Regions from separate parts of the Solibacillus sp. FSL K6-1126 genome, predicted to be linked through region 3. Evidence: riboswitches for the same ligand, from Rfam matches in the RefSeq annotation. Region 3 holds a riboswitch; each other region holds the start of a gene.

Evidence for each region. Region 3 has a riboswitch for cobalamin ahead of MHH44_RS03550 (ABC transporter substrate-binding protein). Riboswitches for the same ligand answer to the same signal wherever they lie in the genome.
Region 1: another riboswitch for cobalamin. It lies ahead of cobJ (precorrin-3B C(17)-methyltransferase); the one in region 3 lies ahead of MHH44_RS03550 (ABC transporter substrate-binding protein).
Region 2: another riboswitch for cobalamin. It lies ahead of metE (5-methyltetrahydropteroyltriglutamate--homocysteine S-methyltransferase); the one in region 3 lies ahead of MHH44_RS03550 (ABC transporter substrate-binding protein).

The regions. Positions count from the first base shown of each region.
Region 1 is NZ_JBBOPD010000001.1:1,719,353-1,730,199, reverse strand. Features, by position in the region: gene MHH44_RS08340 (cobyrinate a,c-diamide synthase) at 1-726, opposite strand, end outside; gene MHH44_RS08335 (cobalt-precorrin 5A hydrolase) at 723-1,862, opposite strand; gene cobM (precorrin-4 C(11)-methyltransferase) at 1,855-2,637, opposite strand; gene cobI (precorrin-2 C(20)-methyltransferase) at 2,637-3,341, opposite strand; gene cbiE (precorrin-6y C5,15-methyltransferase (decarboxylating) subunit CbiE) at 3,338-4,534, opposite strand; gene MHH44_RS08315 (cobalt-precorrin-5B (C(1))-methyltransferase) at 4,509-5,645, opposite strand; gene MHH44_RS08310 (precorrin-8X methylmutase) at 5,620-6,294, opposite strand; gene cobK (precorrin-6A reductase) at 6,297-7,055, opposite strand; gene cobJ (precorrin-3B C(17)-methyltransferase) at 7,064-8,725, opposite strand; cobalamin riboswitch at 8,954-9,140, opposite strand; gene MHH44_RS08295 (S16 family serine protease) at 9,308-10,195, opposite strand; gene MHH44_RS08290 (DUF2785 domain-containing protein) at 10,211-10,847, opposite strand, start outside.
Region 2 is NZ_JBBOPD010000001.1:2,266,809-2,277,655, reverse strand. Features, by position in the region: gene MHH44_RS11165 (serine protease) at 1-417, shown strand, start outside; gene MHH44_RS11160 (dehydrogenase) at 433-1,764, shown strand; gene cbpA (cyclic di-AMP binding protein CbpA) at 1,848-2,489, shown strand; gene MHH44_RS11150 (hypothetical protein) at 2,647-3,276, shown strand; gene MHH44_RS11145 (hypothetical protein) at 3,393-3,770, shown strand; gene MHH44_RS11140 (cytochrome c biogenesis CcdA family protein) at 3,985-4,695, shown strand; gene MHH44_RS11135 (CcdC family protein) at 4,811-5,302, shown strand; gene MHH44_RS11130 (DUF2621 domain-containing protein) at 5,353-5,787, opposite strand; gene MHH44_RS11125 (DUF1659 domain-containing protein) at 5,952-6,170, shown strand; gene MHH44_RS11120 (DUF2922 domain-containing protein) at 6,202-6,423, shown strand; gene MHH44_RS11115 (YvrJ family protein) at 6,486-6,626, shown strand; gene MHH44_RS11110 (SCO family protein) at 6,733-7,344, shown strand; cobalamin riboswitch at 7,706-7,885, shown strand; gene metE (5-methyltetrahydropteroyltriglutamate--homocysteine S-methyltransferase) at 8,049-10,319, shown strand; gene MHH44_RS11100 (hypothetical protein) at 10,336-10,494, shown strand; gene MHH44_RS11095 (hypothetical protein) at 10,589-10,792, opposite strand; gene MHH44_RS11090 (VC0807 family protein) at 10,816-10,847, opposite strand, start outside.
Region 3 is NZ_JBBOPD010000001.1:711,439-722,285, reverse strand. Features, by position in the region: gene MHH44_RS03570 ((Fe-S)-binding protein) at 1-1,281, opposite strand, end outside; gene MHH44_RS03565 (cob(I)yrinic acid a,c-diamide adenosyltransferase) at 1,488-2,048, opposite strand; gene MHH44_RS03560 (adenosylcobinamide amidohydrolase) at 2,151-3,617, opposite strand; gene MHH44_RS03555 (FecCD family ABC transporter permease) at 3,617-4,615, opposite strand; gene MHH44_RS03550 (ABC transporter substrate-binding protein) at 4,608-5,555, opposite strand; cobalamin riboswitch at 5,697-5,884, opposite strand; gene MHH44_RS03545 (acyl-CoA dehydrogenase family protein) at 6,002-7,156, opposite strand; gene argS (arginine--tRNA ligase) at 7,495-9,162, opposite strand; gene MHH44_RS03535 (DUF1934 domain-containing protein) at 9,165-9,602, opposite strand; gene MHH44_RS03530 (GGDEF domain-containing protein) at 9,797-10,847, shown strand, end outside.

The sequences.
Region 1 (10,847 bases), 1.0 Mb from region 3:
ATTTCCTTGTGTTTCGAAAATCTTTGAAGTTTGCTCCAATTCGGTCGCTTTTGTGACTTGTAACAATAAATCCAGATCAACAGTTGCTTCAATAGCAGCTGCAAGCTCATCGAAATACGGATCGAGCTCTCCTCGTTCAATAGCCGGTACTAAACCTAAATGACGGCTTGGCAACGCTGGTACCGCACCTTTTTGTAGGTAGCCGAGAACGGGGATGCTACATTCATGTTCGATCGCTGTTTTAATAATTTCAAAGTGACCTTTACTCCCAAGCTGATTGGCAATAACCCCCACAATATTGGCGTTCTTGTCCAACTGCTGGAATCCTTTTACTATAGCAGCGACGCTTCGGGCCATACTTGCTGCGTTAACAATTAAAATTACCGGACTGTCTGTAATTTCACTAATATGTGCCGCCGATCCTTCATTCGATAATGGCGACTTCCCGTCATAAAATCCCATGACACCTTCAATAATAGACACATCTGAATCAATGCTGTTTCTCGCAACAATTGTGCGTACGACATCTTCCGTCATCATGAAACTGTCAATATTGCGTGAAGACCTTTTCGTTACCGCTGTATGATACGTCGGATCGATATAATCCGGACCGCATTTAAATCCTTGAACGGTTAAGCCGCGCTTCATCAGTGCACGCATAATGCCAATTGTAAATGTTGTTTTTCCTACGCCACTGCCTGTTCCGGCTAATACGAAACGATTCATTCGATTTCCTCCTCATCAAATGTAATCCGGGCAATGGAAATGGTTGCATTGCCGCTTTTCTTTTTTTCCAACAGCCAGTCTGTCGCATTGGCACACCGTAATGCAGCAGGTTCACTGACACCGTATGCCCCTGTAAATTTAAAAACAGTTTCCGATGGATTTTGCAGCGGCATTTCATTTAACTGTGCCGGTGTATACGTTATAAACTGCCAGTTGTTTCTAGCCGTTACTTGCAGGAAACCTTGTTCATCTTTTTTCAAATCGATTGTGGCGATTGCTTTGACGCTTTTTTTGCTCAGCTTTAGTTCTGCAAGCGTTTCATCAATTAGTTGTTCAATTTCTTCTGCAGATGTTCCGCGATTACAGCCCATTCCTAAAACAATTGATTTCGGTCGATAAATTACACCGTTTTCAAGTAATATTTCTTCCTCTTTTTCGATAATCCGATCAGTAATGAGCAATGTGGCATGGGGTTTTGCAGCGATTGCTTCCCCTGTTGTCCGGTAAATTTTCAAAGTATCAGGCATCGGTGTTTCATGCAGCCACCATTTTTTTTCACCGGTTTCCTGAACAATCGCAACCTGTTCCTCATTCACTACTGAAGCACTGACAGGCGTTAATTTCTCTTCACTGTCCCAAACCCATCCATACCGTGCACCAAATAAATCAACTGCGATTGTTTTTTGAACATCGGATGCTGTAGTTACAATCGGAGTCGCATCGATTGCTTGTGCAAACTCATTTGTCAGGGCATTCGCACCACCGATATGTCCGGATAAAACACTTACGACATATTGTCCTTTATCATCAACAACAAGAACACCCGGATCTTTCTTTTTATCTACTAAAATGGGGGCAATCATCCGAACGACTGCACCAAGGGAAATAATCAATATCATCGACTTATATGCTTTAAATAATGCGGGTAGCAGCAGGCGCACCGTCCCGTCAAATAATTGAATATTTTTTTCAGCCTCATCGCCCTGCTCAAATTTCTTCATATAATATACATCGACATACGGAAACTTCTCCGCATACTTTCGCGCATTCGCCACACCGTGCTTTGTAATGGCTACAAGTGCATAAGGTTTTGTCACACGAACTTCCGGTATTTCCCCTTCACGTAAATTAATCATCGACTTTCACACCTTTACGAAAACCATGTGTAAATGTAGCATCATACAATTTTGAACGGTAATCTTTTTCATGAATGTTCGGATCAAGTGCCCAGCCGGCTAAAATCATCGCATGTTTGCGAATGCCATTTGTCCGCATCGCTTCATCCAGTTCAGCAATTGTCGTGCGAACGATTTTTTGATCTGGCCATGAAGCCCGCTGAATAACGGCAACCGGTGTATCGTCCGACCAGCCTGCAGCCTGTAGTTCTTTTGTAATCTTTTTCGTTAATGTGGCACTTAAAAACATTGCAATTGTGCAATGATGGCTTGCCAATGCTTGCAGTTTTTCACGCTCAGGTACCGGTGTACGTCCTTCTGCTCGTGTTAAGATCAACGTTTGCGTTAAATCAGGAACCGTTAGTTCTGCCCCTACGGCTGCAGCGGCAGCAAATACGGAACTCACACCTGGAATAACGTCATAGCCAATATTATGTTTTTTCAACAATGCCACTTGTTCCATTGTTGCCCCGTACATGGCCGGGTCACCCGTATGTAAACGCACAACCATTTTCCCTGCATTGACACGTTCAACGATGCAATCAACCATCTCCTGTAAATGCATGCCTGCTGTACGAATTACTTCTGCATCCTCTCGGGCTTCGGCAACTAGAGTTTCACTAACTAACGAATCTGTATACATGACAACATCCGCCTGTTGAAGAAGTTTAAGGCCTTTTACGGTAATTAAATCCGGGTCGCCGGGGCCAGCACCTATAATCCAAATTTTCTTCATTATTTTCGCACCACCATACATGATAAATAATTGAGCTCAGCTCCACGCAATTCATTCGTTTTCCAAATAATTTCTTCATCTGAAGTTACTTTTGTCACAACAAACGTTTTTTCAAGTAAGTTCATTTCCTCAAGCAAATCCAGCATGACATCTAATACTTTCGCTACTTTAATAAACACTATCCCGTCATGGGTCTCAATAACACGACGCATCTCTGCCATATCCGAAGTCGCCGGAATCATTGCTACATGATCATCGCCGTCTGCCAATGGGATTCCTAAACGATTGGCAGTTCCATTAAATGAAGATATCCCTGCAATCGATTTCATTGGAACGTCGGGATGCATTTCCTTCATTAATTTCATCAAGTGTATATATGTACTAAAAAGCATCGGATCGCCTTCTGTTACAAATGCGACATCTCGGCCTTCTTTCAAATGTGCATAGATTTTCTCTGCGGATTTTGACCATGCTTCCTGCAACGTCTCCTCGTCCTTCGTCATCGGAAATACAAGCCCCAGCATTTCTTTTTCCGCTGGATTAACGTACACATCGATTATTCGTTGGGCATACGATTTACTGCCGCGCAATTTTTGTGGATACGCAATGACTGGGCATTCTTTCAACATTCTAAACGCTTTTACTGTAATAAGTTCCGGATCACCTGGTCCAACACCTAATCCGATTAATGTACCGATTGTCATAATTCCAACCCTTTCTGTGCTGTTACGATAAAAATTGGATTTAACGGTTCAAAACGCGTTAAATTTAAAATTGGCTTACTTTTTGAGATTTGTGCCTGCAGTACAGAAACATCACAATTGAACTTTTTAAAATGCCCCATAGCTTCTGCTAAGTTCTCAATTGTTGCGATGTTCATAACAATGCGGCCATTTGGCTTTAATCGATTCACACATAGTTGCAGCAACTGCTCCATATTACCGCCGTTGCCACCGATGAAAATGGCGTCCGGATCAGGAAATTCTTCTAATCTTTCCGGTGCTTTTCCTAAAACAGCTGTAAAATCGGTACGATGAATATGCTGGTTTTGAAGACAGTTTTCTAAATCGGCTTCATTTTTTTCTATCGCAAATACTTGACCTTCGCGCGCAATTTTGGACATCTCAATGGCAACTGAGCCTGTGCATGTCCCAATGTCCCATGCGATACTCGTTTCTTTTAATTGCAGCGCTTGTAAACAAAGAACTCGGATCTCCTTTTTTGTGATGAGCCCTTTATCAGGTTTCCGCTGAATAAACTTGTCATCATCAATACCGATTGACGTACGCTCAACAGCTTCACGTTGCTTTAAAATAACGACATTCAATGGTGAAAACTCGGCCTTCTCCATTTCATCCAAAGAAAGATGACGACATCGTTCTGCCTTACCTTCCAAGTTTTCTGCTACAAACGCATCGTATTCGGTCATGCCGAACGCATTTAAATAGCGGGCAAGTGCATTCGGTGAATTTTCTTCATCGGTCAATATCGCTATTTTTTTCCGGCCATCGATCTTTTGGGCAAGTCCTTTCATTGACCGGCCATGAACACTCGTTAAATAGGCATCCTGCCAGCTTTCCTGCATTCTTGTAAATGCTAATTGAACAGAGCTGGCATAAGGGTAAATTTCTAACGGGAGCTTCTTCGCCAAAACACCGCCTAGTCCATAAAATAGCGGGTCACCCGATACTAGAATAACGATGTTTCTTTTTTCTCTTTGCAGCTTTTCCACTAATTGTGGTAGTCCACCTTTTATAATGATCTTTTCGCCAGTGTAATCCGGGAAAAAGTCTAGATGACGCTCACCACCAACTAGTACTTCACTTGATTCAATCCAAGCGATATATTGAGGGAGTAAACTTGCTGGTCCGTTATCCCCGATACCAATCATTTTCATCCAATTGTTCAATATTCTCAGCCTTTCCTAGCATGTCCCCGTTCATTGCATACAGCGATGTGGAAACACGTAATTTCGCTTTCATATGATCCAGTGCAAAGTAACAGCAGTTTTTACAAAGCGCTTCAAAAAATTGGTCATTCCCCTGCATGATTTCTCCTACTTGTGATGCCGTATTCGCATGTAATATTTGCTCGATTATTTCTGGATCGGCTCCGGCTTTTTTCGCGATTTCAGCCAAAAATGGGAAACTGATCGGCGCACTTTTTGAATGCACCATCATGACACCCTGTGCTACCTTAGAAAATTTCCCCATCATTCCGACAAGCGATACTTGGGGAATCTCTTTACGGGCGATATGCTTTAACGTAAAACCGACGAAATCCCCCATCTCTATAAATGCTTCTTCCGGTAAATGCGGATATTGCTTCATCGCATATTTTTCACTGCGTCCGCCGGTTGTAATGACAAGATGGTCACAGCCTGCTTCTTTCGCAACACTGATCGCTTGCACGATACTCGCCATATAGGCCGAACTTGAAAAGGGTACGACTGTTCCGCGCGTACCTAATATGGAAATGCCGCCCAGTATTCCAAGCCTTGCATTTAATGTTTTCTTCGCGATTTCCTCACCGTCCGGAACGGAAATGATCACTTCGATTCCTTTGTCAATTTGGAAAAGTTGAATCGCCTCTTCGACGACACCATGAAGCATTTTTCTCGGAACAGGGTTAATTGCCGCCTCTCCGACAGGCACGGGCAGTCCTGCTTTTGTCACACGACCGACACCGATTCCACCGTCTAGATGGACACCGCTTTTTTCTACAAAACGAACAGTGCTTTGAATGCGTGCTTTATGTGTTGCATCCGGATCATCCCCGGCATCTTTAATCGTTTCACACATCACTTCATTGTCCTTTACTGCAAAAGATGCCACCGTAAATGTGGCATCCTTTCCAACAGGTAAATGAATCGTTACATGTTCAGGAACTTCTCCGGTCACAAGTGCGTACAAGGCAGCCTTTGTCATCGCAGTTGCACAAGCTCCAGTTGTATAGCCGTGACGCATTTCCGACGGATCTTTTTTATTTCGCTTCTTTTGCTCGTTCATCTGCCATGATTGAGATGGCATTTAATGCTGCGACGGTTACAGTACTGCCACCTTTTCTTCCTACATTCGTAATAAACGGAATTCCTTCTAAAATCGCTAATTCCGCTTTAGATTCTGCTGCCGAAACGAACCCAACAGGCATCCCAATAATTAAGTCCGGCTTTGCAAGACCTTCTTTAATCAGACGAATTAGTTCAAGTAATGCTGTTGGGGCATTCCCGATCGCATAAATTCCGCCTTCTTGTAGTTGCGTCGCCTTCTGCATCGAAATAATGGCACGAGTTGTTCCCAGTTTTTTTGCTTCGATTGATACATCTTTATCTGCAATATAACAATGTAAATCCCCACCATGTTTTTGGAATCGTTTACGCCCTGATCCACTTTCAATCATCTGAACATCGGCAACAACATGACGTCCAGCTAAAATTGACTGAATGCCCGCTTCAATCGCATCATCCGTAAAAATCATGCTGCGGCCCAGTTCGAAGTCTGCTGAAGCATGGATAACGCGGCGAACAACAAGCCATTGTTCGTCTGTAAAAGAATGTTCGCCCATTTCTTCTTTAATCATCGCAAAACTATAGTCATAAATTTTGTCCGGGTCTACTGTTAGTGGTACAAAGTCTGTATTAAAATTCATATTTGCCATTGTTATCTGCCTCCTAATTTTTCAAACACTTTCTCGAATGAAGTGCATAAGTTTTCATATTGTATTTTTGGTCTTTTAATTAAGATGACGGGAATACCAATTTCAAGAGCCGCATCCATCTTCTCGTCTACTGAACCGACTTTCCCGCTTTCCTTTGTAATAATAAGTGTTGTGCTGAATTGTTCGTAAAGCGCTTTATTCAGTTCTTTTGAAAACGGGCCTTGGATTGCGATAATATCGCGCTGCTTCACCCCAAGGTCATCGCATTTCTCCATATTCTCTTTATTTGGCAGCATCCGGCATACAAGACGAATATTTTCGTTATGTAATAATTGTTCCGTAAAAACGGCAAGCGTTTTACTGCCTGTCGTCAGCATAATTGTTCCTGAATGTGCGGATGCAGCAATTGCAGCTTCTGTATACGTTTCCACTTCCGTAACAAGCGGATGTACATAACTTTGCTGCGGACGTTCATATCGAATATAGGGAATACCCGTTAAATTTGCAGCGGCCATCGCTGTTTTGGAAGCCTCTTCCGCATATGGATGACTGGCATCGATAACCGTTGTTACCCGCCGTTTTTCAATTAGTTCCTTCATTTGCTGTTCTGTTAAACGACCGACATGGTACGGAACATTCGCTTCCTGTAGACTCGCTGCAGCAGATTCCGTAACGACAGTCGCCACCAATTCTTGTCCCGCTTGCATTAATTGAACAGCCAGCTCTCTTGCATCACTTGTTCCAGCTAAAAATAAAATCATCATTTCACCTAATCTCCACAAGGGGCCTCTTCCACTTTAATTTTGCATGACATATCAACATAATTGAAATTCAGGATTTTTTTTACACGTTTAAAATATTTGAAAAAACGTTCATTCGGATGTGCATTTTCTTTATAGTCCGCAACGATTTCTGTTAGTAAAGGAATCAATTTTTCGGGATCGATCCCTTCAAGGACAGGTTGTGCTGCATGTGCTGTTCGTCCAACTGGTTTGGAACCGATAAACAAATCAAACTTTTTCTTGCGGTAAACAATGCCGATATCATCAAAAACCGCGCGATAACATGCCATTCCGCAACCGTTAAAACCGACATGTAGTTCTTTCGGCATTTTAATGCCACCAAGTGTTTCCATAATCTCTTCAGCATATGGAATGGATTCGGCTTTTTCGCCGTAACAGAAATCACACGCCTTGACGATTACTACGTCGCCGACAGGTTGAACAAGTAAACCCGTTTTTTCTACCGTTTCTACGATTCTTTTAGGTGAATCAGTTGGTACCTTCAACACGAGACGGTGATCAGGCGTATACTCCATCGTACCCCGTTCTCCTACAACCTCTGCCAATGTAATCATTTGTGCAGGTGTAATCATTTTATTGGCAACACCTGGTGATACAGCAAACTCAAATATGGATTCCACTTCTTGCTGCACTAAAAACGGATTTTCTTCAACTTTTACTGCTGATGTTTCTTTATGTACGAGCGCTAATGCTTCATTTGCAAGCTGTAATGCGGTTGTTTTACTGGCTGCTGGTTCAACTATTTTTTTCTCTATAGCTTCAATTTTTTCATACCCGGTCTTTGCTTCACCCGTTTCCTGATCCAACGCCCAAGGTTCCGCTTCTTTTTTCAAACGTTGATGCGGTTTTAATAGTTGCTTTTCTTCTCTTAACGTATATTTACGCTGATAACCACGTGGTGTAATGATTTTATTATCGTAGTAAAATGTTGAGGAATTCCCCACGACGACCGTTGTCAGCATTCCGATATCATGTTCGAGCATTTCTTCTAGTGTTGTTAACACAATGTCCTGCGTATCCCGATAGGCAGCTTTTACTAATCCGACAGGTGTATCAGGTGAACGATACTTAAGCAATATTCGTTGCGCTTCCACAATTTGCCTTGTCCGTCTGCCGGATTTAGGATTGTAAAACGCAACGACAAAGTCTGCCATTGCCGCTGCCTCAATCCGTTTCTCGATGACCGTCCATGGTGTTAAATGGTCACTTAAACTAATTGTGCAGGAATCATGCATAACAGGAGCGCCAAGTAAACTTGCACAGGAGTTAATCGCTGATATACCCGGAACGACTTCTACTTCAATCCCTTCTTTTGCAGTCCATCCCTTTTCGATTAATACTTCATATACGAGGCCCGCCATTCCGTAAACACCTGCATCACCACTGGAAATAACAGCAACTATATGGCCGGCTTCAGCCTGTTTTACAGCTTCTTGCGCACGTGAAACTTCTTCAGTCATTCCCGTACTGACAATGGTTTTCGCCGTCACTAAGTGCTCAATCAGTTCAACATACGTTTTGTAGCCCATAATGTGATCACTTTGCTGTAGTGCATCGACTGCACGTTTTGTTATATGTTCCCGATCTCCAGGTCCGAACCCTACAACAAAGATCTTTCCTTTTTGCATGTAAACACCCTCCCTAGTAGAAAAATACATCTCGCACCAAATAGGACGTGATGATAATTTTTCTTATGTGGATTTCATCAAAAACTAGTATTGCTTATCCACTAAGAAATAAAAAAAGCCCGCACCTCTCGTTAGAAAGAGGTACGGGCATGTGAAATTAATACTAAAAAAGTATAGAAAAACACAAAAACAATTACTTGTTTCGCCTATACTTCTCCCTCCGAAAAGTAAGTATCGTTTAAATAAGCAGGTTTCCTGGCTTAAGCTTCCTTTTACTTTCACATCTTCCCATCTTTACGACAGTGATTCATTGTGATTTCATCAGCTATTACAGTAGCGGGGGCTGCATTAGTCTTTCACTAATTTCCCTTTTACCTTACAAAATTCTGTAAGCACTTATTTAAATTGCAAATTATTAAATTATTATAAAAATAACATAGTCTATTAAAAAATGATAGAACAATTATTATGATATCTGTTTTTTTCAGTGAAGATAAAGCATTGTTCCTTCATTATTTCGGTCCTTTGCACATTAATTTCCTATCCTAATTAACAAAGGTTGTTTATTTTCTGGTTTTCATTTTATTTATTTAATGACCCTGTTTCATTTAGTTTTTTTATATCAGTTACAGCATTTTCTATAGATGCCACAGCGATAATTTCTATATTAAGCTGCTCATCTTTTTTCACTTTCCTTGCCTCTTCTGCATTCTCATCAGGCAAAAAAATATAAGAAAAACCGCTTTGTTCGGCAATCAAAGTTTTCGCTTTTATTGAACCGATCTCCCTCACATTTCCTTTGCTATCAATCGCTCCTGTTACGGCAATCGGAATATTATTGTTAACGTCACCATTTTCGATAAGAGCGCTTAATACAGTGGCAAGTCCTGCACTATCACCTTCTATATCTTCTCTTTCTAAAAATTGATTAATAGCAAAAGCGTTTTCTGGTAAATAAGCAAGGACATTTTCCTTCATCGTCTCAAAATGTTTCTCCATAGGACGTACATAACTTAGTAATTCTTCGTTTTTCGAACGGTACCGGATTTTATTCGTGACAACTTCCGAATCCAAAACTTCTTTATAAGTTGAAGATTCCATAGTATGAATTAAGTAGTTCAAGTCCGTTATATATGGGATCTCAATTACTTCCACTGCCAGTACATTGATTCCTGAGTCTTCCACTATTTCAAAAGGCTCGTTATATGACATAAGAAAATAAGTATATTTTTCATAATCAATCAGTCGGCTTTCAAAGACAACTAATAGGGCTAGTATATAAAAAATCCCTAAAAAAGCTGCTTTCAACTTCTTCTGGTTCCGGTAAACAAAGAATCCGAAAATTGAAATACCCAGGCCCACTATAATAAAAATAATAAATTGATAACCGTTAATCTTATCAAAATAATATGCGAGTAAGCCTGTTATGTATAAAATGAATGGCAGTATCATTAAAAAAATACGTCTCAATTTTTCAACTCCTTACTAAACAAAAGTTGGATTTCCAAAAATAATCCAATCGGCTGTTTTTGTACATTTGGTTGATTTTAATAAATGTCTTAATAATGCTGCCTCAAATTTTTTCACATTCCATTCATACCGGTATTTCTTATGCCAATCCTCTACTTCTATGTAATGCAATCCTTTTAGCCACGTTAACAATTGCTCATCCGTCAGTCCCTTATCCAGTAATGCATCAATGACCGGTAACATGCGTACTTCTTCCTCATCGATTAAAGCATATTCAGTATGAAGACAGCTTTTTAAACTTTGTAATGCGCTACATAATAATTTGGAATCCTTCATCAACGGATGTCTAATTGCTTCTGTTAATAAATCACTTCCATGTGCAACCGCATGTGCCCAGCCCTTTGTATTGACGAATCCTCGGTAATCCTTCTCAAGAAATAAATAATGAATACTACGGTGAATAGCCTCAACAACAAGTTCTTCAGGCAAACTTCTATTTTCACGATCTTTCCCTAAAATAAGGGTGATAACGAGTGCCGAAAACGATCTTGTAAATACATCATCAGAAGGATTGCTCTGTGTAATATTTAAATAAAGGTGCTCATCATCCGAACATGTTTTTAATATTAAAACTAATTGTTCTTCAGTAAAT
Region 2 (10,847 bases), 1.6 Mb from region 3:
ATTTTTTTGTTGCGAAATTTTATATTGAATGAGATCCTTGTCAGTTCGAAATTAAAACGACTGAAAAAAACAACTGTTGGATCTTATACGAATGCTTTAATGGTTTCGGTAATGACAGTCAATTTATTTTTGGATCTTTTGCGTGATGTACTCGAATCATTATCAAAAGAACAATATGATTTATATATGAAATTTGAAAACAGCTCAAAGCAATTATTTAATGATCGCTTCTATGAATACGAACATTATCCAAAAAAACTCGTCCAAATCGAAACAATCATAATAAAAAATCTGCGCCAGTATTTAGAAGAGAATGCAGCAATATATAATGATTTTAAACAGAAAGTCATTCGTTTTATGGACCAATTTTCAATAATTAAAAGAGAACTGTACGAGCCATTATCTTTGGAAAAATAGGAGGTGTATATAACGATGGGGGAGCAACTTAAAACATTGCAGCTTGACCATTATCGATCACAAACATTTACATCATTGGATGCACATTATGAGGCATATAGAGCAATGTTCACATCATTACTAGAAGAGGGGAACATTGAAAAGATGAGTGACTTTCTACGTTTTGACAGTGAACCTTTTGTTTTAGCTAATAGCAATCTAAAGATTTTACAGCTGTTGTTGGATCAGGAAGAGCATTTTAAAGAAGATCTTAAGGAGTGCTTAGCTCAACTTTATATAATTATTGGGCACTGCTATTATTTCAGCATTGAATTTGTTCAGGCAAAAAAATATTATAGACTTGCGAGCAGCCTAGCATTGGAAGATGAAAATTATGCATTGCTGTCACTTGCGATGAATAATTATTTTGCAACCCAAATGGACCAATTACCGAAAGAAATCTTTTGGGATATCAGCAAAATACCTGCTGTCTTTTTAAAGATGGGGAAGCCGGAAGATGATCGGTTCTTGCTTGTCCGTTTTATAACACATATTGAAATGTCATTGCAGCTTGGAAAAGTAGATTATGCAGAGAAGTTATTTAATGATTATTTTAAAGAGTATCCATTTGAAAAGTTTTCCCGAATCGATCTCCATGTGCGTGTCCTGAGAGGGAAAATTCTATTTGAAAATGGCCGATATGAATGTGCAATTGAAGTAATGCATAAAGTCCTCCTGCTTTCCATGAAAGCGAATAGCCATAAGGACTTAGTGCAAGAATGCTATAAATATATTACCCGTTCCTACAAGCTGATTAACGAAAAAATCCTCTTAAAAAAGATGGAGCAGTACCAGTCACGTTTTTACCGTAAAATTGAAACCGATAAACGCTATATGGAAAAATATATTAAAACATCCACGACGAACGATTTTGAACTGGATAAAAGCTTTATATCGCCATTACAGCAGTTTCATCTCACGGGTACATACCTATTGAACTCAGTGAAAGATGAGGGGTATACGCTCGTTCTAGTTGATTGTAAAGTGGTGGCGACTGAAAAAGAGAAGTTGAATGAAATTATTCATTTAATCAATGAAGAAATGATGAGAGTGATGAAAGATGTCATCATCACGAGTACACGCCTTGATGAATCGACAATCGGCTATATTATTCAGCTGTCTGAAAACTGTACCGATACACTATGTGCAAAGGTTTTCTATAAAATCCGTGAATCTTATCCGAAAAACAGCAGTGAACTAGAGGCCATCTATTTCGCCTCAGTAAATAATAAAGAAAATAGTTTAACTAGCTATCAAAAATGCCTGGATTTAGCGTATGCGTATATTTATTATGAAATTTACAAATAGGAAATACGAAATATTCCAAAAATTTCTTTCGTATTTGAATCACTACCATTAAAATAAGAGTAGTACATCAAGGAGGTAATGCCATGTTAGTTAAACAAAGGTATGTAAAGAAAAAAGATGTAAGCTATGTAAAAGAGACGGACCCGATTAAAGACGTGCTCGGTCAGTTAAATGATAATGGCTACAGATGCATCCCGGTATTGGATGAAGCAGGTGAAAAATTCGTCGGAAATATTTATAAAATCGAAGTGCTCGAATATAAATTAAAGGAAGGCGATATGAAAGCTCCGGTAAAAGCACTGACGGAAGAAGCAGATGCATTCGTCCACGAAAACAGTTCATTTTTTGAAGTATTCCATTCGATTAAACAGTTGCCTTATTTGGCGGTTGTTGATACGAAAGGGAACTTTGCCGGCATTTTACCTCATTCTAAAGTATTTGAGCTATTGGAAGAGGCGTGGGGATACCGAACAGGTAGCTGTGCCATTACAATTGCTTTGCCGGACACGGACGGAATTTTAATAAGAGTTCTGACGGCGGTCAAAAAGGTGTGGCCTCTGCATTGTGTGTTCTCGCTTGATGATGACACGACCTATTTACGTCGAGTAGTTATTACTCTGGCAAAAGGCGCGAAACAATCGACAGTGGACGAGCTAGAAGCCGCCATCTTAAAACAAGGGGCACGCATTATTGATTTGGAAGTATTTGATAAAGAAAATTTTTAATAGTAAAGCGTTTCGTTCAATAGAGCGAATCGCTTTTTTTTTGAGAGCAAGCAATGTTTAATTGTGTACTAATACAGAATTTGAAAAATAAAGAGGGTTTTAATCTTTTCTATCGAAATTTTATGTTAAAAGGGGATTCGTTGAAAGGGGAATATGAATGTTTATCCAAATAAATGAAGAAAAAATAGAGTTAACTAAAGTAGAGATAATTGTACTAGAACAGGGTATTGCCGACTTATTTGAGAGTTTTGATAAAAAAACGTTGGGCGAGCTTACGAAACAAAAGAAATACGAGCATTTAAAAGACTGTGTAAACAAACAGAAATATTTATTGGATTTGCCGGCAGGGGCTGCATTAAAATCTCTTAAAGATGAAGGCAACCCTATTTACAGACAGTTTTTAAATAATTACGGTGACCTGATCTACTCGCGCTTTGTTGTTAGTGGAGATGAGAATTTATTGAAACAGCAAGGCATTTATACGATTGTTGCAAACAATGAACTGAAATTTTGTGGTGTTTGCGCAAGAACTTTTAAAGAGCGTTTTAATCAGCATATTGGCAGCATATATGCAAAAGGTTGCTATCGGGATGGAACGTCTACACATTGCCATGTAAACGCAAAGATAACACAGCTTTTGCCGACGAGCGATGTGCATTTTGCAATATATCCAATGGAAAATGAAAAAGCAATGAATAAACTGAAAAATGCAATTGTGAAACGCTTCGAACCTGAATGGAATTTACGGTCCAACAGAGAAATTTTCGAATTATCTTCATCTTTTTAAAAAATTCTGCCTTAATCTTAAGAGATAAAGGCAGGATTTTTCAGTTTACTATATTTTTCCGGTTTCATTTTCGACAAAAAGCGGGAATAGTAAGTGAAAAAAGTAGGTGATTTATCATGCAGGCAGCATTAAAACATTACAGGCAAACACACAGTGAATATTTATGGCTGCATATTTTGGCAGCTGTCGTATTAGTATTTACATCCGTATTCTGGTTTGTACTCCCATACTTCATGATTCATTACGGAAAATATACGACAAACGTATTCCAACAATCTTTGTTGTTGATCGCATTGTATACCATTCCTTCCATTTTTATCACATTGCATTGCTGGTTTATTAACTTTAAGGCAGCTCTTCGATGGAAAAAAAGCTATCCTAAGGAATGTGTATGGCGCTGGTCGCTTAGGTTCCAATTTATTACGATTTCAATTGTGGTCCTGTTTACCTCGGTCATTTATTCCAGTCTTTTTATTATTGATATGATTCGATAATAAAACACGCCCTTCTTTTCTCAAATGTGCTAAAGTGTCAGTCCAATCATGCAGACAGAGCATTTATTTTTCAAACATTAGCGCGGCACTTTCGCACATTTACCTTTCAAATCAACCACAAAATGCTGTCAAAAAATTTTCATTTAAAAAAGCAAGTAATGTATGGGGAAATTTGGTACGATGAAGGTATCAATGTTAAGGAGAATGAAGCAGCATGAATTCAGATTTAAATATCCTTTTAGCGTTCGGTGCCGGGTTTTTAAGTTTTATTTCACCATGTACGCTACCGCTCTATCCTGCATTTTTGTCCTACATAACCGGTATGACACTCGATGAGCTGAAAGCCGAAAAAGGGATGATGCAAAAACGCGCAATTTTACATACTTTATTTTTCTTGCTTGGATTTTCGATTATATTTATCGCCATCGGATTTGGAACATCGTTAGCGAAAGATTTCTTTTTTCAATACCAGGACTTACTGCGTCAAATTGGAGCCATTTTAATTGTCGCATTCGGTTTAATGATTGTCGGTCTGCTGCAAATTGACTTTTTAATGAAAGACCGCAAATTCCAGTTCAAAAACCGACCATCCGGATATTTAGGTTCGGTGCTGATCGGTCTTGCTTTTGCAGCGGGATGGACTCCTTGTACAGGACCAATACTGGCAGCGATTATTACCCTTGGTGGAACGAATCCTGACTCGGCAATGTGGTATATGCTAGCATACTACTTAGGCTTTGCTATCCCATTCTTTACATTGTCATTCTTCATTTCACGAATGAACTGGATTCGCACACATAGCCAAAAAATCATAGTAGTTGGCGGCTATATTATGATTGCGGTCGGAATTTTATTGTTCTTTGACGGATTGACGTATATTATTAATCTTCTCTTGCCGATTTTCGATGGTTTTAAAGGATTCTGACAGTTCCCTGCTTAATAAGACCGTGCTATACTAAGGGAAGTAATATAAGGGAAAAAGGGTGCATGATTCGTATATACCAGATCTTTACACTCGTTCATGCAAGAGGAGGAATATGATGTTTGACAGTATACCTTCTCACTATTTATTAATTGGTTCGACGATTATGGCAGTCTTAATGGGCTCATTCGTAATGTTCATAAGACTACGTGCACAAAAAAAGCCGGTATCCAAAAAAAAAATACTCATCCCGCCTTTTGCGATGTCAACAGGTGCACTGATGTTTATTTTTGAGGAATTTCGTGTAGCGCCAATTCAAATAGTAGAAGCGGCCGCACTAGGCTTGTTATTTTCATCTGTATTAATCTTAACGTCGAAGTTTGAAGTGCGAGACGGCGCAATTTATATGAAGCAATCTAAAGCATTTCCATTCATATTAGTGGGATTACTTGTACTACGTATTATTTTGAAATTAATATTTGCCGATACATTTGATGTCGGTGAACTGGCCGGTATGTTCTTTATCTTGGCTTTCTCTATGATTTTACCGTGGCGAATCGGTATGCTTATTAAATATAAGAAGCTTGAAAAATCGCATATTGTCGCATAAAAAAGACTGTCTCTAAAAGTTTTATACTTTTAAAGACAGTCTTTTTCGTTTTACGTCTCAAATAAATGATCATAATTCGTCGTATCAATTCTCATTTCATCGAGCTTTTTACGTAAAAACTTATGGTCGCGCTTTGGCGAAGCGATAATATAGCCACGAATAATTAAGTCCAAGTCGATTTTTGTGGCACGTTCATTCAGGGCGATTTCACCGATTTTACCGGCAATCTTTTCTTTGGCAACTTGCCGGAATAACTCTGGTACAGGACTGACAAGCTCGGTAAGTAATTGTTTTTCATCTTCACCCCATAGATGAATTGTTTTATCTAAGTATATGTTTTGCCAATCTAAATCCGATTTACCATCCTGTTTCGGCAGGGCCTTCAAAAACTTGCGGAACATAAAAAAGCCGCCAATCCCCATAAGCGAAATCAATACTACAACCCAAAATAAAATAAACCATAAAAACCAGCCATCTAAGCCCACAATGTTCACCTCATTACTTAATATTGTCTACGAAATTTCTTCTACTAATCTATTGGTGATAAACCTCATTATTGTCTATTATATAAGTTTTTGTAATTTTTTTCATCGTCATTGTCCCTTTTTTCTGTAAATCATGACATATATAGGGCAAGGAGGTGAGAAACATGAATGAATTTGGATTTTTATCTGCGACGTTGACAGTTTATTATCAGACAGGGCTTGATGAATTTAATGAGCCAATGATTAAAAGTTCCACATTCCGTAACTTGGAAAGAAACGCAACAGCCCAGCAGCTATACACAGTTGGGACAACAATCGTCGGCTTAACAGATTACGATTATATCGAATCTGTGAAAACGCAGAAAGAAACGATTACAGCTTAATTAAGTGTAGTAAAGAAAAGGAGGAGAGCTTATGGCACAAGTTTTACAATTAACATTTGCCAACATTGCAGGAAGCACGATGACGATCAATATAAATGATCCGAAGCCGAATTTAACTGAGGCTGAAGTGAATGCAGCGATGCAAACAATTATTGATCAGGCGGTATTTTCGAAAGACGGATTTTTGTTCAATGTAAAAAAATCTGCGCGTATTGTTGAGCGTAATGTAACAGCAATTGAACTGATCAGCTAATAGCAAGGCCGGCGAAGTGTGATGCTTTGCCGGCTTCTTTAAATAAAAATGGAGGGATTATAATGGACCAGTGGATTGCCATTCTTCAGGAAGTAACGTTTCCGATCTTTATATCTTTTTATTTACTGTATCGGATAGAAACAAAACTTGAAGCGATTCATACAGCACTCGTATCATTACATCATCCTGCAGATAGAGCGTGAGAAACTCTTCACAATTTTGACACACGTCCTTTCTTCCAATAACTATTGAGAATATACTAAATATTGGGTAAGATGAGAGTAATGTTCAAAGAGTGGAGAGAGAGAAATGAAAACGAAAAACATAGTATTCGCACTTATGCTCTTGGCAGCAACTGTACTTACATCATGCAGCAATTATCAGTTTAAACCGACGACCAACTTTGAAATTAGCGAGTTTACGATGACCGATCACCGGAACAATGAAGTGACACTGGACAGCCTAAAAGGGGAACCATGGCTTGCAATGTTCATCTTCACAAGCTGTACAACAATTTGCTCGCCAATGACAATGAATATGACCCGTGTCCAGGATCATCTCGAGAAAAAAGGGCTGGAAGATTATAAAATTGTCGCGTTTTCCGTTGATCCGGACTACGACACACCGGCGCGTTTGACAGAATATTTATCGCGCCATACACCAGTAGATGAATCAAAATGGCATATGCTGACAGGATACGATCAAAAATTTATTGAGCAGTTTGGCAGAAACTCATTTAAAACACCTGTCCAGTCGATTGAAGGGAACGATCAAGTTATCCATGCCGATACATTTTTCCTAGTGGATGAAAAAGGAATCGCCGTGAAAAACTATTCAGGCTATGGCACTGGCGAAGATGGTGTTCCATATGAAACGATTGCGAGTGATATGGAAGCACTCATTGACGAACGTCTAAAGTAATAGTGAAATGAAAGATTAACTTGCGAAAAAAGTGTAGCTGCTTTTTAAGCAAGTTTTTTTATGGAGTTTACTGCGGGCTTTTCTAATAAATATAAAAATGTGCTAATAAATCCACCGATTTTCTAATAAGTTGCTGATTTTCTAATAAAGGAGCAGGATATGCTAATATCAGTTCCAGATTAGCTAATAAGTATGTCAACTTTTCTAAAATCATCCGCAGAAGTGCTAAAATAAACAAATTTCTTCTAATAAAAAGCACACAGCATCCACTGAAATTATTTCAACCCCGCATATCTTTAATATGGTCGCAAAATAAAAAGAATTTTCAAAACTAGAATTCTATGATATAGTATACGAAATTACATACTGTGTAAGTTACGGTGCTTGTGAGAACAAGCTTAAAAGGGAAACCAGTGAAAGTCTGGTGCTGTCCCGCAACTGTAAATCGGAGTTCGTGATATTCAACCACTGTCTATTGATGGGAAGGGTCACAAGAACGTTGATGATGAGCCAGGAGACCTGCCGGAAACTAGTACACGCCAATACCTACGTGGAAATAGGTGGTGATTTTGTGCGAAAGTGAGACAGAACTCCTTTGATTATGCAAAGGTTTTTATTGTCAATCTCTTAAACATTCACACCCCTCTTTCATTTTGAAAGAGGGGTTTTGGTTTTTATGTAACAAATTTAAGGAGGAATTGTTTATGAAAACAGCAGTAATTGGCTATCCGTATATTGGACAAAATCGTGAATGGAAACGTATAACAGAGGCGTTTTGGAAAGAACAATTGTCTTTGGAATCCTATGAACAGGAAATGAAAAACTTACGACTTGCCCAACTCCATCAACAGCAGAATTTAGGGCTGGATGTTTTAACGGTAGGAGATTTTACATACTATGACCGTATGCTTGACTTAGCCGTTATGTTTAATATGATTCCATCTAGATACGACCATCTATCATTGCAGCATCATTTAACAGCCTATTTTGCAATGGCGCGCGGTGCTGAAAATGTGGTGGCAAGTGAAATGACGAAATGGTTCAACACAAATTATCACTATATTGTACCGGAATACGAAGGACAGCAACTGGCATTGCAACACAATGTTTACGCGCAATATATTCAGGAGGCAATCGAAGCATTCGGCATGACCCCTCGTGTGACTATTATCGGTCCATTTACATTTTATAAACTGACGAAAGGTATAGATCACGAACAAAAACAACACTATATTCAGCAGCTGGTAATGGTATATAAAGAGTTGCTTCAGTCGTTGGAAGCAAGTGGTGCAACGTCGATCCAGCTTGAAGAACCAAGCCTTACAAAAGACCTTACGTCCGAAGATATAGCATTAGTTCAACATTTCTATCATCAAATATTAAAAGGACTGACAGTTGAAACGATCTGCGCAACTTATTTTGAAGCGTTATCCGACTATCAAACAATGATTAATTTGCCTGTAGATGGCTTTGGACTGGACTTTGTTCATGGGAAAAATGAAAATCTAGCAGCGTTAAAGAAGTTTGGTTTCCCAAAAGATAAAGTTCTATTTGCAGGTATTATTAATGGTCGGGACATATGGAGAGCCGAGCTGCAGAAGCAGTTGGAACTAGTAGCGGAAATACGTTCCTATGTACCATTTTCACCAATACATCTACAAACATCATGCAGTCTTCAGCATGTGCCAGTTACAACAGCAGGAGAAAACGGGATTGTACCAGAGCTGCTAAATGCTTTGGCATTTGCCAATGAAAAAATAACGGAATTGCAAATGATCAAAGGGAAAATACTTCAGCAGGAAGTTCTTCATATCCAGGCTTTTTTAGATAGCGAAAAAGCAATCCGAACATTGGCACTGCATGAATCAAGACAAAAGAAAGCAGTACATGCACAAGTAAACGCATTAACACCGGAAGCATTTAAACGAACTGATGACTACGACAAGCGTAGTAAGCTACAACGTGCCTTTTTACAGTTACCAGACTATCCGACAACAACAATCGGGAGTTTCCCGCAATCCTCACAAGTTAAGAAAAACCGTAGTTTATGGCGAAAAGGGGAAATTACAACAACCGAGTATGAAGCATTCAACGCGAACGAAACCGCACGTTGGATTACCATTCAGGAGCAACTTGGCCTTGATGTCCTTGTTCATGGTGAATTCGAGCGAACTGACATGGTCGAATTTTTTGGTGAAAAATTAAATGGCTTTGCTTTTACGACAAATGGATGGGTAGTTTCATACGGATCACGTTGTGTAAAACCCCCAATTATATACGGAGATGTTGAATGGATAGAACCGATGACAGTAAAGGAAGTAAGTGCGGCACAATCACTTACGGAAAAACCTGTAAAAGGGATGTTGACGGGACCCGTTACAATATTGAACTGGTCATTTGTAAGAAATGATTTAGCTCGCTCAGAAGTTGCTTATCAAATCGGCCTGGCACTAAGAGAAGAAGTAAGAGCACTTGAAAATGCGGGAATCAATATTATTCAAGTAGATGAACCTGCATTGAAAGAAGGCTTGCCGATCCGTAAAAGTCTGCATAAGGCTTATATCGATGCAAGTGTAGATGCGTTTAAATTAGCGACAAGCGGTGTGCGTGAAACGACCCAGATTCATACACATATGTGTTATTGTGAATTCAACGATTTTTTAGATGTAATAGAATCATTGGATGCGGATGTGATTTCAATTGAAACGTCACGAAGCCACGGAGAACTCATAAAAGTACTAAAAGAAACACCATACAAACTAGGAATTGGTTTAGGTGTATATGATATTCATAGCCCGCGTATTCCAACTGTGGAAGGAATGGCAGCCATTATTGAAAAAGGTAAAAAAGTAATCGCAAAAGAACAATTTTGGATCAATCCCGATTGTGGCCTGAAAACTCGTACGGAACAAGAGACGATTGCATCATTAAAAAATATGGTGGCCGCAAAAGAGCGACTAAAACAGTTGAATTAATGAAGGGGCGGTTACTATGAATCAAATGAAAACAAATTACAGCCCCGTGTTTTTGACGGCTATAATGAATGGCTTTACAGGAAGTTATACAAAAAAGCTTAAAGAGTTGCGTGATGAATTGATGGCGACATATCCAGCGGATGCAAAGGAGATACAAAAGCATATTATTCAGTAAAAGCAGAGGTAGTTGGAAGATGTAATTTTTTGTAATATAGAAAATGAGAGGCCCATTGCGGTTGCAATGGGCTTTTAGTAAGTGGAAGTCTAAATTAAAATGTTCCTTTAAATTTCTCGGGCTTTACGACATAGCCCTCAATGATAAATCCACAATGTGTACATATAATGTATTCGATATTGCAACCCAAACTCAATTTATTAACAGGGGCCATAACACTGTAGCCGCTATGTTTTCCTCTACCTAATTCCGTGCCGCCGCATTTTGGACATTCTTTTACATTTGCTGTGTTCTTCATCACCATCATCCTTTCACAAAAAATTACTTCGCCATAACTTCAGGTTCCGGCAGCT
Region 3 (10,847 bases):
CCATGGATTCCCTTGGCGCTCAATGTTTGTCATTGCGCGTTGGGCATCCGGATTCACTTTACCTTCAGTCATTGTTAAATAACGTCGTAAATCAATAATTTTATCAACATGCTCATTCATTACCGGACATTGATCCTCACAGTTACGGCATGTTGTACAAGCCCAGATTTCTTCTTCTGTAATAACATCGCCGATTAATGACGGGCTGTAAATGTCTTCAATTACTGCACCTTCAGCACCAGCAGCCATTGCCAATTGGTTACCTTGTGTATTATTAAAGAATGAGAATGGTACCCAAGGCTTTTTCTTTAGCTCAACTGCACCGGTAAATGTTAGATGGTCTCGTAATTTTACGATCAGGTCCATCGGTGACAGCATTTTTCCTGTACCTGTTGCCGGACACATATTCGTACAACGTCCACATTCTACACATGCATACAGATCAAGCATTTGCTTTTGCGTGAAATCGTGAATTTTTCCGACTCCAAGCGGCGGCATACTTTCTTCATCTTCCGCTTCTTCCAATGCAGCAAAATCGATTGGACGTAATGTGCCAATACGGTCTTGACGGTTGTAATAAACGTTGAAAATCGACGTAATTAAGTGGAAGTGCTTACCTTGCGGGATATAAACAAGGAATGCTAATAACGCCAACAAGTGTGCCCACCACATAACGAAGAACAAGACAGCAGCAATCGTCGGATTCATCCACTGGAATACCCAGGCAATTGCAGATGCTACTGGTTCAGAACCTGTTAAACTATGTTCCTGCCATATTAAATAAAAGCCGTTGCCAAATAATGTGGCAAACATCAGGATTGCTAAAAACATATACACTAAGCCATTTTTAAAACCTTGCTTTAAACGCGCAAGCTTTTCCATATAACGACGGTAAAATGCAACCGCAACTGCGATTAAAATTGTTAGTACAACTAACTCCTGTGTAAATGTAAATACCGGATACAGGCCGCCGAGCGGTAAATGTGAACCTGGCGCCAGACCTTTCCAGATTAAATCGATTGCTCCGAACTGAACCATTAAAAATCCATAGAAAAACAGAACGTGTACAAGACCCATCTTTTTATCTTTTAATAGTTTTGACTGGCCGAATACTTTCTCGACAATATCCGACATACGTTCAGAAAATTTGTGATTGAACTCTTCTTTGCGACCAAGCTGAATGTAGTCATAACGTGTTTTCAACAAATATGCGAATAACCCCAGCGCATAAAGTAACACGGCGAAAAATGCAATCCAGTTAATGATTAAAAATGTATTCATCCTTTTCCCCCCTAGAATACGAAGCTTTAAACCCCTTTGTTTATCTCATACACCCCGATAAACTATTTTTCCATATTAAACTATAAACCCATTGTAATAATGAATGAGCATTCAGTCAACAGATTTCGTCATTTATTCTGAAAATTAAATCAAAATATAAAAAATGCTAGTTAGACGATTTTTCCGTCTTAACTAGCATTTTTCGTTTATTTAAATACGTCGCCACTACGAATATATTCGACATCCTGAATCGATAATCGATAGTTTACAACACGTGCTGCAGCAAATAAATAATCCGATAATCGGTTTAAATATTTTTGTACAACTGGTGAAACATCTTCAATTTCTTTCATTAAAGATACAGTTTCGCGTTCCGCACGGCGGGCAACTGTTCGAGCGATATGCAGAGTAGCTGCTGCAGGTGCTCCCCCTGGTAAAATGAAACGTTTTAATGGTGGAGCTTCTTCGGAAAGTACATCGATACGGTTTTCCAAAACAGTGATTGGTTCTTCGGTAAGTTTGTAATGGCGTTCTTTCATTACATTTGCCAAGTCCCCGCCTCCATCAAACAATTCATGTTGAATGGCTGTTAAGTCGTCAATCAAATCCTTGAACTTTTCTTGCTCCAATTCACTGACAGCTTTACCGATAAATGAATTCAGCTCATCAATTGTCCCGTATGCTTCAACACGCAGATGGTCTTTATCAACACGTCCTCCAATAATGCTCGTCTTTCCTGTATCGCCTTGCTTTGTATATAATTTCATCCATCATCACCCTTTCGATTTAGTATTCTAGAATTTTTGAAAATTTCCTTTAAGTATATTGACACTCTTTTTCCATGCGTAAGCTTTTTCCTTTAAGGTTTTTCATTTATTATAATGCTGTTTATATTTCTTAATCGCTTCGATCGTCACTTCAAAAACGGCCCGGCCGATCAGTTTGCCGATTTCTGTAATAGGTCCGGCATACGGCATTTCTTCACCTTGTTGGGTAGCGGCAATTAATAAACTGTCCGTTGCGGTGCTTGTTGCTATCGTATTTGTTACTGCATCTTTTATTTGCTGATCTGCCAATGCTTTCGTTTTGGCTTCTGTTGCCGTAATCATCGCCTGAATAAATGCTTCATCTGTCAGCTTACCATTAATGATTACCCATGTATTAATCGTACCAATATGTGGCTCTTCTTCGCGCAAATATGTTTTCGTAACGTCAACACTGTTGCCTACCCCTGCTGTTACCATGACAAGGATTTCTGCATTATTTTTCGAAAAATGACGAATTGCCGCGCAGCTTGTTTCCACGGCTGTCAGCATGACGACCGTATTTGTTGGAGAAAACTTGCGCTCTTTCAAAAAATGCTCCGTTTCCTCTTTCACATTATAAATATCGTATTCAGGAGCAATGGAACGGTTGAGTAATGTGTCATACCAGCCTATGCCGGCATTATGAACAGCTGATGAAATTACTTTTAGCGGTGCCTGTGCCTGATATTCGATATAGTCTTTAGTTATTTGAAACTTGTTGATATGGATTGCCGCAGCTTTTCTTTCCATTTCATTCGTTGGCAGCATCGTAATTTGCGGTTTTGGCAGTTCCGGATGGGGATATGTCGCAATTCGAGCCTGATACACATCGGCAATCTGCTCTTGCAGCACGACTTCATGCGGTTCACCAAACGCCCGTACTTCACCATTTTCCAATAGCAGCAGCTCATCACAATAAAGCGATGCCAAGTTAATATCATGGAAAATCGAGACAACTGTCAGCCCATGCACCTCAACTTGCATTCGAATCATATCCAAAATCTGCTTTTGATGCGCGATATCCAAATGGTTTGTCGGTTCATCCAATAGAAGCAGCTCCGAATTTTGTGCAAGTGCCTGTGCAATAAATACCCGTTGCTGCTCGCCGCCGGATAAAAACTCCAAGTATTGATTTTTATATTTCGAAACACCTGTGCTTTCCATCGCCCGCTGTACCGTCGTTTCATCTTCTTCCGTCCAAGATGAAAAAAAACCGCTCTGATGAGGGTAGCGTCCTAACGAAACCGCATCATATACACTGTTCGTAAATGCGCTTGCATTTAATTGAGGGAGTACGGCCATCTTTTTCGCTAATTGCTTGTTATCATAACTTTTAAGCGGTTTCTCTTCAATGAAAATTTCGCCTGTTTCACATTTCAGCACACCACTGATCATCTTCAGTAATGTCGATTTTCCGCTACCGTTTGGACCAAGAATCCCGAGAATTCTTCCTTTTTCCACGTGAAACGTCATATTTTTCACAACCGTTTTCCCACCGTAACCGCCGGATAGATTATTTACTTTTAACATTATGCAACAACCTTTCTACGTTGCTTGAAGAAGATATAGGCAAAGACGGGTGCTCCAATAAAGGAAGTAATAACACCAATCGGCAGTTCAATAGGGGAAATAATTGTACGTGATACTAAGTCACAAATGACGAGCAGGCTTGCACCGTTCAAAAACGACAATGTCAATAAATGTCGATGGTCTGCTCCGATTAGCAGGCGAATCATATGCGGTACTACTAATCCGACAAATCCAATTGTCCCGGATGCAGCAACAGCCGCTCCTGTTAGAATGGAACCACCCGCCAATATCATATACTTGCTGCGCTTAACATTTACCCCTAAATACTGGGCACGCTCTTCTCCATAAATCATCGCATTCAATTCACGGCGAGTCAGCCAAATAATTGCCGTTCCAAGCACCATAAATGGCAGAACCATCCGGACATATGGCCACCCTCGCATCGATACACTTCCTAGAAGCCAGCCGATGATTTCTCGTAGCTGTTCACCAGTAAGTGCGACCATTAAGGAAATACAGGACCCTAAAAACGAGCTGAAAATAATTCCCGTCAAAATCAGTGTCTCCATTTTCATCGAGCGGTCAACAAGTCTGGCAAATGTCAGGACGATGATCATCGTACATGCAGCTCCAGCCATACTGAATACCGGCAATGTGAATACACCGAGCACCGGTATGGAAATGCCTAAAAAGATTGTCATTACCGCACCTACCGAGGCCCCTGATGAAATACCTAATGTGTATGGATCTGCCAAAGGGTTTTTAAGCAACCCTTGGAATGCTGCCCCCGCAATTGCTAAAGAAGCCCCGATTAATGCGGCTAAAATGACGCGTGGCATTCGGATTTTCCACAAAATACTGTATGCAACCGGATCTGTTGTTTTATCCCACAATGTCGAAAACGGAATATTAACAGACCCGAACGAAATGCCAATCCATATACTGCTTAAAAGCAATCCAATCGATAGTACATAGGCGATTGAATATTTTTTATTCATTGAATACCTCTGGATAAATTGCTTCCCCAATTGATTCAATACCTTCTACAATACGCGGACCTTGTCGACTTGTCGTATCGCTATCGACTAATTTCACATTGGCGTTTTTCACAGCATCCATTTCTGCATATGCATCATTTTCCTCGATTGCTGCCAAGTCGTTTTCATATGTTACTAAAATGATATCCGGATTGCTCTTTACAAATTGCTCCGAGCTGTACTGCGGCCACCCGAGTTCCGGAACGGCATTTTCTACATTTAATACTTCAAGCATTTCACTAATGAACGTCTCCTGTCCAGCAACATATAGTTGCGGATTTGTCCCAACAACAACAAATACGGACTTCTCTTCCAGGTCGGCTACTTTCACTTCAATTTCTTCAATCCCCTCTTTAATGGAGACGATCATTTCTTCTGCTTCTTTTTCTTTATTCGTCAGATTGCCAATTTGTTCGATTGTTTCATATGTTTCTTCAAATGTTTTCGCATCTTTTACAACAAATACAGGAATTCCTACTGATTCAAGCTGAGCAATCGCCTGTTCATTGAAGCTGTACAATCCCGATTCATGTGCGACAACTAAGTCGGGCTGCAGGCTGATTATTTGTTCTAGATTAAATTCCATGCCGCCAACTGATTCTTTAGATAATGCTTCTTCAGGATATGTATCATTGTCGTTCACAGCGATAATTTCATCGTTTAACCCTAGTCCGAATAAAATTTCCGTATTGGATGGAGCCAATGTAATAATGCGCTCTGGTGCTTTTTCAAGCGTGATTTCTTTGTCCAAGGCATCTTTTATAGTTACCGGGAATTGTGCTGCTTCAGTTACTTCTGTATTGTCTTTTGCTGATTGTTCATCTGTTGCTTTTTCCGAGTTGCATGCCGCCAATGTTAATGTAAGTAATGCTGCGGAAGATAGCAGTTGCCATTTTTTCAAAATAATAACCTCCAAAATTTCGTTGTATAATTTTCTACAAAAATAAAAAGCTTCCTACTAAAAATGAAGGAAGCTTTACGTATGCAAATAAAATTCAATGGAAAAAGAATTTATCCGCCACATCCTATCCTCGTAGGTTTATTTTAGGGCATTATAAAGGCAGGTCTCCTGGCTTATGCATAACGTTGTAAGCGCCTTCCCGAAAGTTTTTCAGTGGCATACTGCTCTCAACTAGCATTTACAGTGGCGGGACCGCATCGGAATTGCACCGATTTCCCTTTTACTCCTTACTCTATCAGTGAGCAAGAACCTTTATCGTCCATATAAAATTAATAGCTCTATTATAGCTGATATTCAGAAAAATGTGTGCTCAATCGCCAAAGTTTCAGATAATTCTTCTTATTTCGCTGAAATTACGAATAAAAGAACTGCTTACCCCTTTGCTTTTAAGCTTTTTCAATTGCCGTTTCAGCTAAACGTTTAATCGTAATGTCATCCATTGGCGGGTTGTGCAGACCTGCACGGACATCACGGTAATAGCGTTGAAGCGGATTTGATCTTTGCAGGCTTTTTGCCCCAACAAGACGCATCGCTTTATCGACAACTTCGATTGCTGTATTTGTCACTACATGTTTCGCAATATTGATTTCATTGACTAGTGTCGCCTTTTTAATCGGGTCATTATATAGTCCCGCAACTCCGTAAAGCGTAAAGCGTGCTCTCGTCAACGCCAAATCCATTTCGCCAATCAGCGTTTGTACATTTGGCAGCTGGGCAATCGTTCCTTGAATACTGTTCGGGGAATGGCTATTCGCAAAATTAACTGCGTAATCGCGTGCAGCCTGGGCAATACCTAAATAGGTTGCCGGGATAAGCAGCAACCAGCCGTTCAGTTTAAATCCGGTTGAATAATTCGGTAATTCCACTAAGTTTGTTTTATCAACTCGTACATTATCGAGCACTAAATCATCGCTTCCCGTACCACGCATTGATGCAACATCCCATGTATTTTCGACCGATACCCCTTCAGCCGTTTTCGGAACGAGGAAAAATCCTAGCTGTCCCTCATCTTCAATCCATGCCGAAACTAAAAAATAGTCGAGGTCCGGTGCACCGCTCGTATAGTTTTTACGTCCATTAATTACATAATAATACCCATCACGTTTTGCTGAAGTTCCCGGACGTCCGCCACGTACTGGACTTCCCATTGCAAACTCGCTTACCGCACGATTGACTGTCGCGCCATTTGCAACCTGTTTACCAAACCAGTCGAGCTTTTGTTCATCCCAGTAACGATTTTCGAAAATCTCGCCTACATTTTGAATTGTCCAAGAAACAGCCAGCCCGGTGCTTCCGCAATAGCTCGCCAATGTTTCCTGCAGTAATAGCGCATCATAGACTGTGAAGCCATCCCCGCCATATTCCTTTGGCAGCGTTATTTTTGTATAGCCGATTTCACGCAGCTTCCGGAAATTTCCAAATGGAAATGTTGCTTGTTCATCTGTTTGCTGAGCATTTACTTTCACGCTCTCTGATATTGTTTCTAACTTTTTCAGCCATTGTTGCTGCTCGTCGGTTTGAATAAATAATTCCTTGCTCATGGAAAGCACCACCTCATATTTATTGTCCTGTATATAGAAGTCAAATTTAATAGTACGTTTCGGGAAATTACAAGTCAATAGATATCCCCAGTTCCTTTATAGGGATTACACTAGATGCGTTTCCCTGTTTTGTAATTGGAAGGTTTGCTGGCGGAATTGGAACAAATTACGGAAAAAGGAGAACTGATTCAACTTAATGTGGAAAATAGCACCTCAAAAGGAGAACTGTTGCTCTCGAAACGTAAAACGAATCACGCTTAAAGTAGAAATCTCACAATCCTCAAAGAAAAAACACCCTATTTTCGTATACAGAAAATAGAGTGCTTTAAATAGTTGAATTACATTTTTTCAGGTGCGCTTACGCCGATTAGTTTCAGTGCATTCGCCAATGTTGCTTTTACTGCTGTGATTAATGCTAAACGAGCTTCTGTCAGCTCTTTGTTATCCTGGTTCAATACTTTTTCTGCATTGTAGAAGCTATGGAATGCAGCTGCCAAGTCTTGAATATAGTTTGCGATACGGTGTGGTGTGCGGTGTTTTGCTGCATCTGCCACAATTTGCGGGAATGCGCCGACTTTTTTCAGTACATCTTCTTCTTTTTCTGCTACTAGCAAGTTCAGGTTTTCCAATGAAGCTTCGAAACCTTGCTCGTTAGCTGCACGTAAAATCGATGAAATACGCGCATGTGCATACTGTGCATAATATACTGGGTTTTCGTTCGATTGTGATACCGCTAAGTCTAAATCGAAGTCCATATGTGAATCCCCTGCCGTTTTAACGAAGAAATAACGTACAGCATCCAAGCCCACTTCTTCTACTAACTCACGCATCGTTACAGCATTACCTGTACGCTTACTCATTTTGAATTTCTCACCGTTTTTGTACAGCTGAACCATTTGGATAATATCTACTTCCAATGTGCCGCGGTCATAGCCAAGTGCTTCGATTGCCGCTTTCATACGTGGAATATAGCCGTGGTGGTCAGCACCCCAAATATTGATCAGTTTATCAAATCCACGACGCAGTTTGTCTTCATGGTAAGCGATGTCCGGTGTTAAATATGTGTATGAACCATCGTTTTTAATTAATACACGGTCTTTATCATCACCGAATGTTGTTGAACGGAACCAAGTTGCGCCGTCTTCATCAAACACATGACCATTTGCTTTTAGTTTGTCTAACGCTACATCGATTTTACCGTTTTCATATAAAGATGTTTCTGAATACCAAACATCGAATTCAACACGGAAGTTTTTAAGGTCGTTTTGCAGTTTTGCCAATTCCAGTTTCAAGCCGTGCTCACGGAAAAATTTAAAGCGTTCTTCATCAGACTTGTCCAAAATCGTCGCACCGAATTCTTCAGCCAGCTTACCAGCGATTCCGATAATATCCGGACCGTGGTATCCATCTTCCGGCATTTCTGCATCCATTCCTAACGCTTGCTTATAACGTGCTTCCAAAGAATACGCCAAGTTATTAATTTGGTTACCGGCATCATTAATATAATATTCACGTGATACATCAAAACCAGCAAAATCCAGTACATTACACAATGAATCGCCTACAGATGCACCGCGCGCATGTCCTAAATGCAAGTCACCAGTCGGGTTAGCAGATACGAACTCGACTTGTACTTTTTCTCCTGCGCCTGCAATTGAACGACCGTAGTTTTCGCCTTGTTCAAATGTAGCTGTAACTACACTTGCCAAGAAGTCTTTACGTACTGTGATATTCATGAAACCTGGTCCGGCAATTTCAATCTTCTCAATATCTGTACCTTCAGTCGTTAAATGCGCTAAAATTGCTTCAGCTATTGCACGTGGTGGCTTCTTCGCCAATTTTGTCAATTGCATTGCGATATTTGTTGCGAAGTCTCCGTTTGCTTTATCCTTTGGTGTTTCTAAATGAATATTGATTTCCGTGCCTGCTTCTACTAGGCCTGCTTGATCGATTGCCGCTTTGAGTGCTGCTTTAATCGATTGCTGTAATTGTTCTACTGCGTTCATCGTTATACCTCCGTAAATTGAATATCTAATTTGTAATGGCCAACTGAGTTGCCACCTATGATAAGGTCATATTGCGTTTTAAATTGCCCTGACACTTTTTCGCTTTGTACTACTTCTATGGCTAACTGATGTGTATCGGTAACAAGAGGTAATGAGCCGAATGGACTTTCATAATGACCATTCTCGCGTAAGTCCGGATTTAAAGGCAAACGCATGTTCACACCGCCTTTTCGCATAATAAACGAATTCGCTTCATTCAGTTTAATCGTCGTTTGAATTTGCAGATCCTCCTGAACTTCCTCATAGCGCAGATAATGACTGTTCCCTTTTTCCACACAACTGCCTTCAAGCCACATTTCATATTGTTCAAGCTCGCCCTCGGTTGGAATGATTGAGGAAACTAGTTTAATTTTGACTGTTTTCCCGCTCTCGTTCGCCATAGCAGTCAGCTCCTATACATATATTTCTATAACCTTTTTATTATAGGATAAGTATATCTCTTTAAGCAACAACGAACTTAACTTTGCGCTTACTCCCTCAATCATCTTGATTTGGACAATTTTCCTTCAATTCCACTATTTTTATAGCAATTTCCGTTCATAACAGTAATGATTAGTGTATAAAGGAGCTTATTATGTTAATCGAATTACTATCTTACTTCTGTATATTATTTACGTTTACACTTTTAATTTATTGGCCATTTATCAACTACTTTAGACAGACACCATTCATCAGTCGAACGAAGCCTTATGTAATTGGATTGAAGTTTGGTGTAACCGGCCTTGTGCTGACATTCTCTGCTGTTCACCTTACGAATGATTTCATGATGAACATTCAGTATATTCCGGTGTTATACAGTGGTCTTTTAGGCGGGCCATTTGCTATTCTGATCAGTGGTCTGATTATAGGAATCGGACTTTTTTTCCTGCCATATTTGGCATGGGTACCGATGTTCCTGAATATTAACTTTATTGTACTTGTTCTGATATTATTCTTTGTCACAAGTAAATATAAAATGACGCAAAAAAATATATTTTTATTTTTTTGGGGATGCTTTATTGAAACATTTATCGCATTATTTCTCGGGCTTTGCTTCCATACTAAAAGCTATGAATACTTATTGCTTTATGGCATCTTTACGATTTTTTCATTTTATTTCATTTACTTTGTCATTCGCCAAATAAAACTTGCCAATGATACTGTACAACAGACCACTCATTTGAAAAAGATCGATTTTTTGACACAGTTGCCAAACAATAAGGAAAATGAGAAATTTGTCAAAAACCTGATGAAAAAGAAAACCTCTTTCAATTTATTGCTCGTCGATATTCGGGATTTTAAAATGATAAATTTACGGCATGGTTTTTCTACAGGTGATCTTGTTATTAAACAACTTGCCCAACACTTGATGGAATATGCCAATAAAAATGGAGCATATGTTGGCCGATTAGGCGGTGAGGAGTTTCTTCTCGTATTAAAGGATGTACCTCCTGCTATTGCGATTGTAGAGGCCAATAATCTAATTAATATGATTGCCCAACAGCCGTTCGAAGTATCCCAAGATTTATCTTTACATATTTCTGTTACGGTTGGAATTAGTTCATTTCCTGATAATGGGGAAACATCTTTGGAGCTCCTGGAAAATTTAGTTATGGCAAAACAGCAGGCAAAAACAAAACTATCTT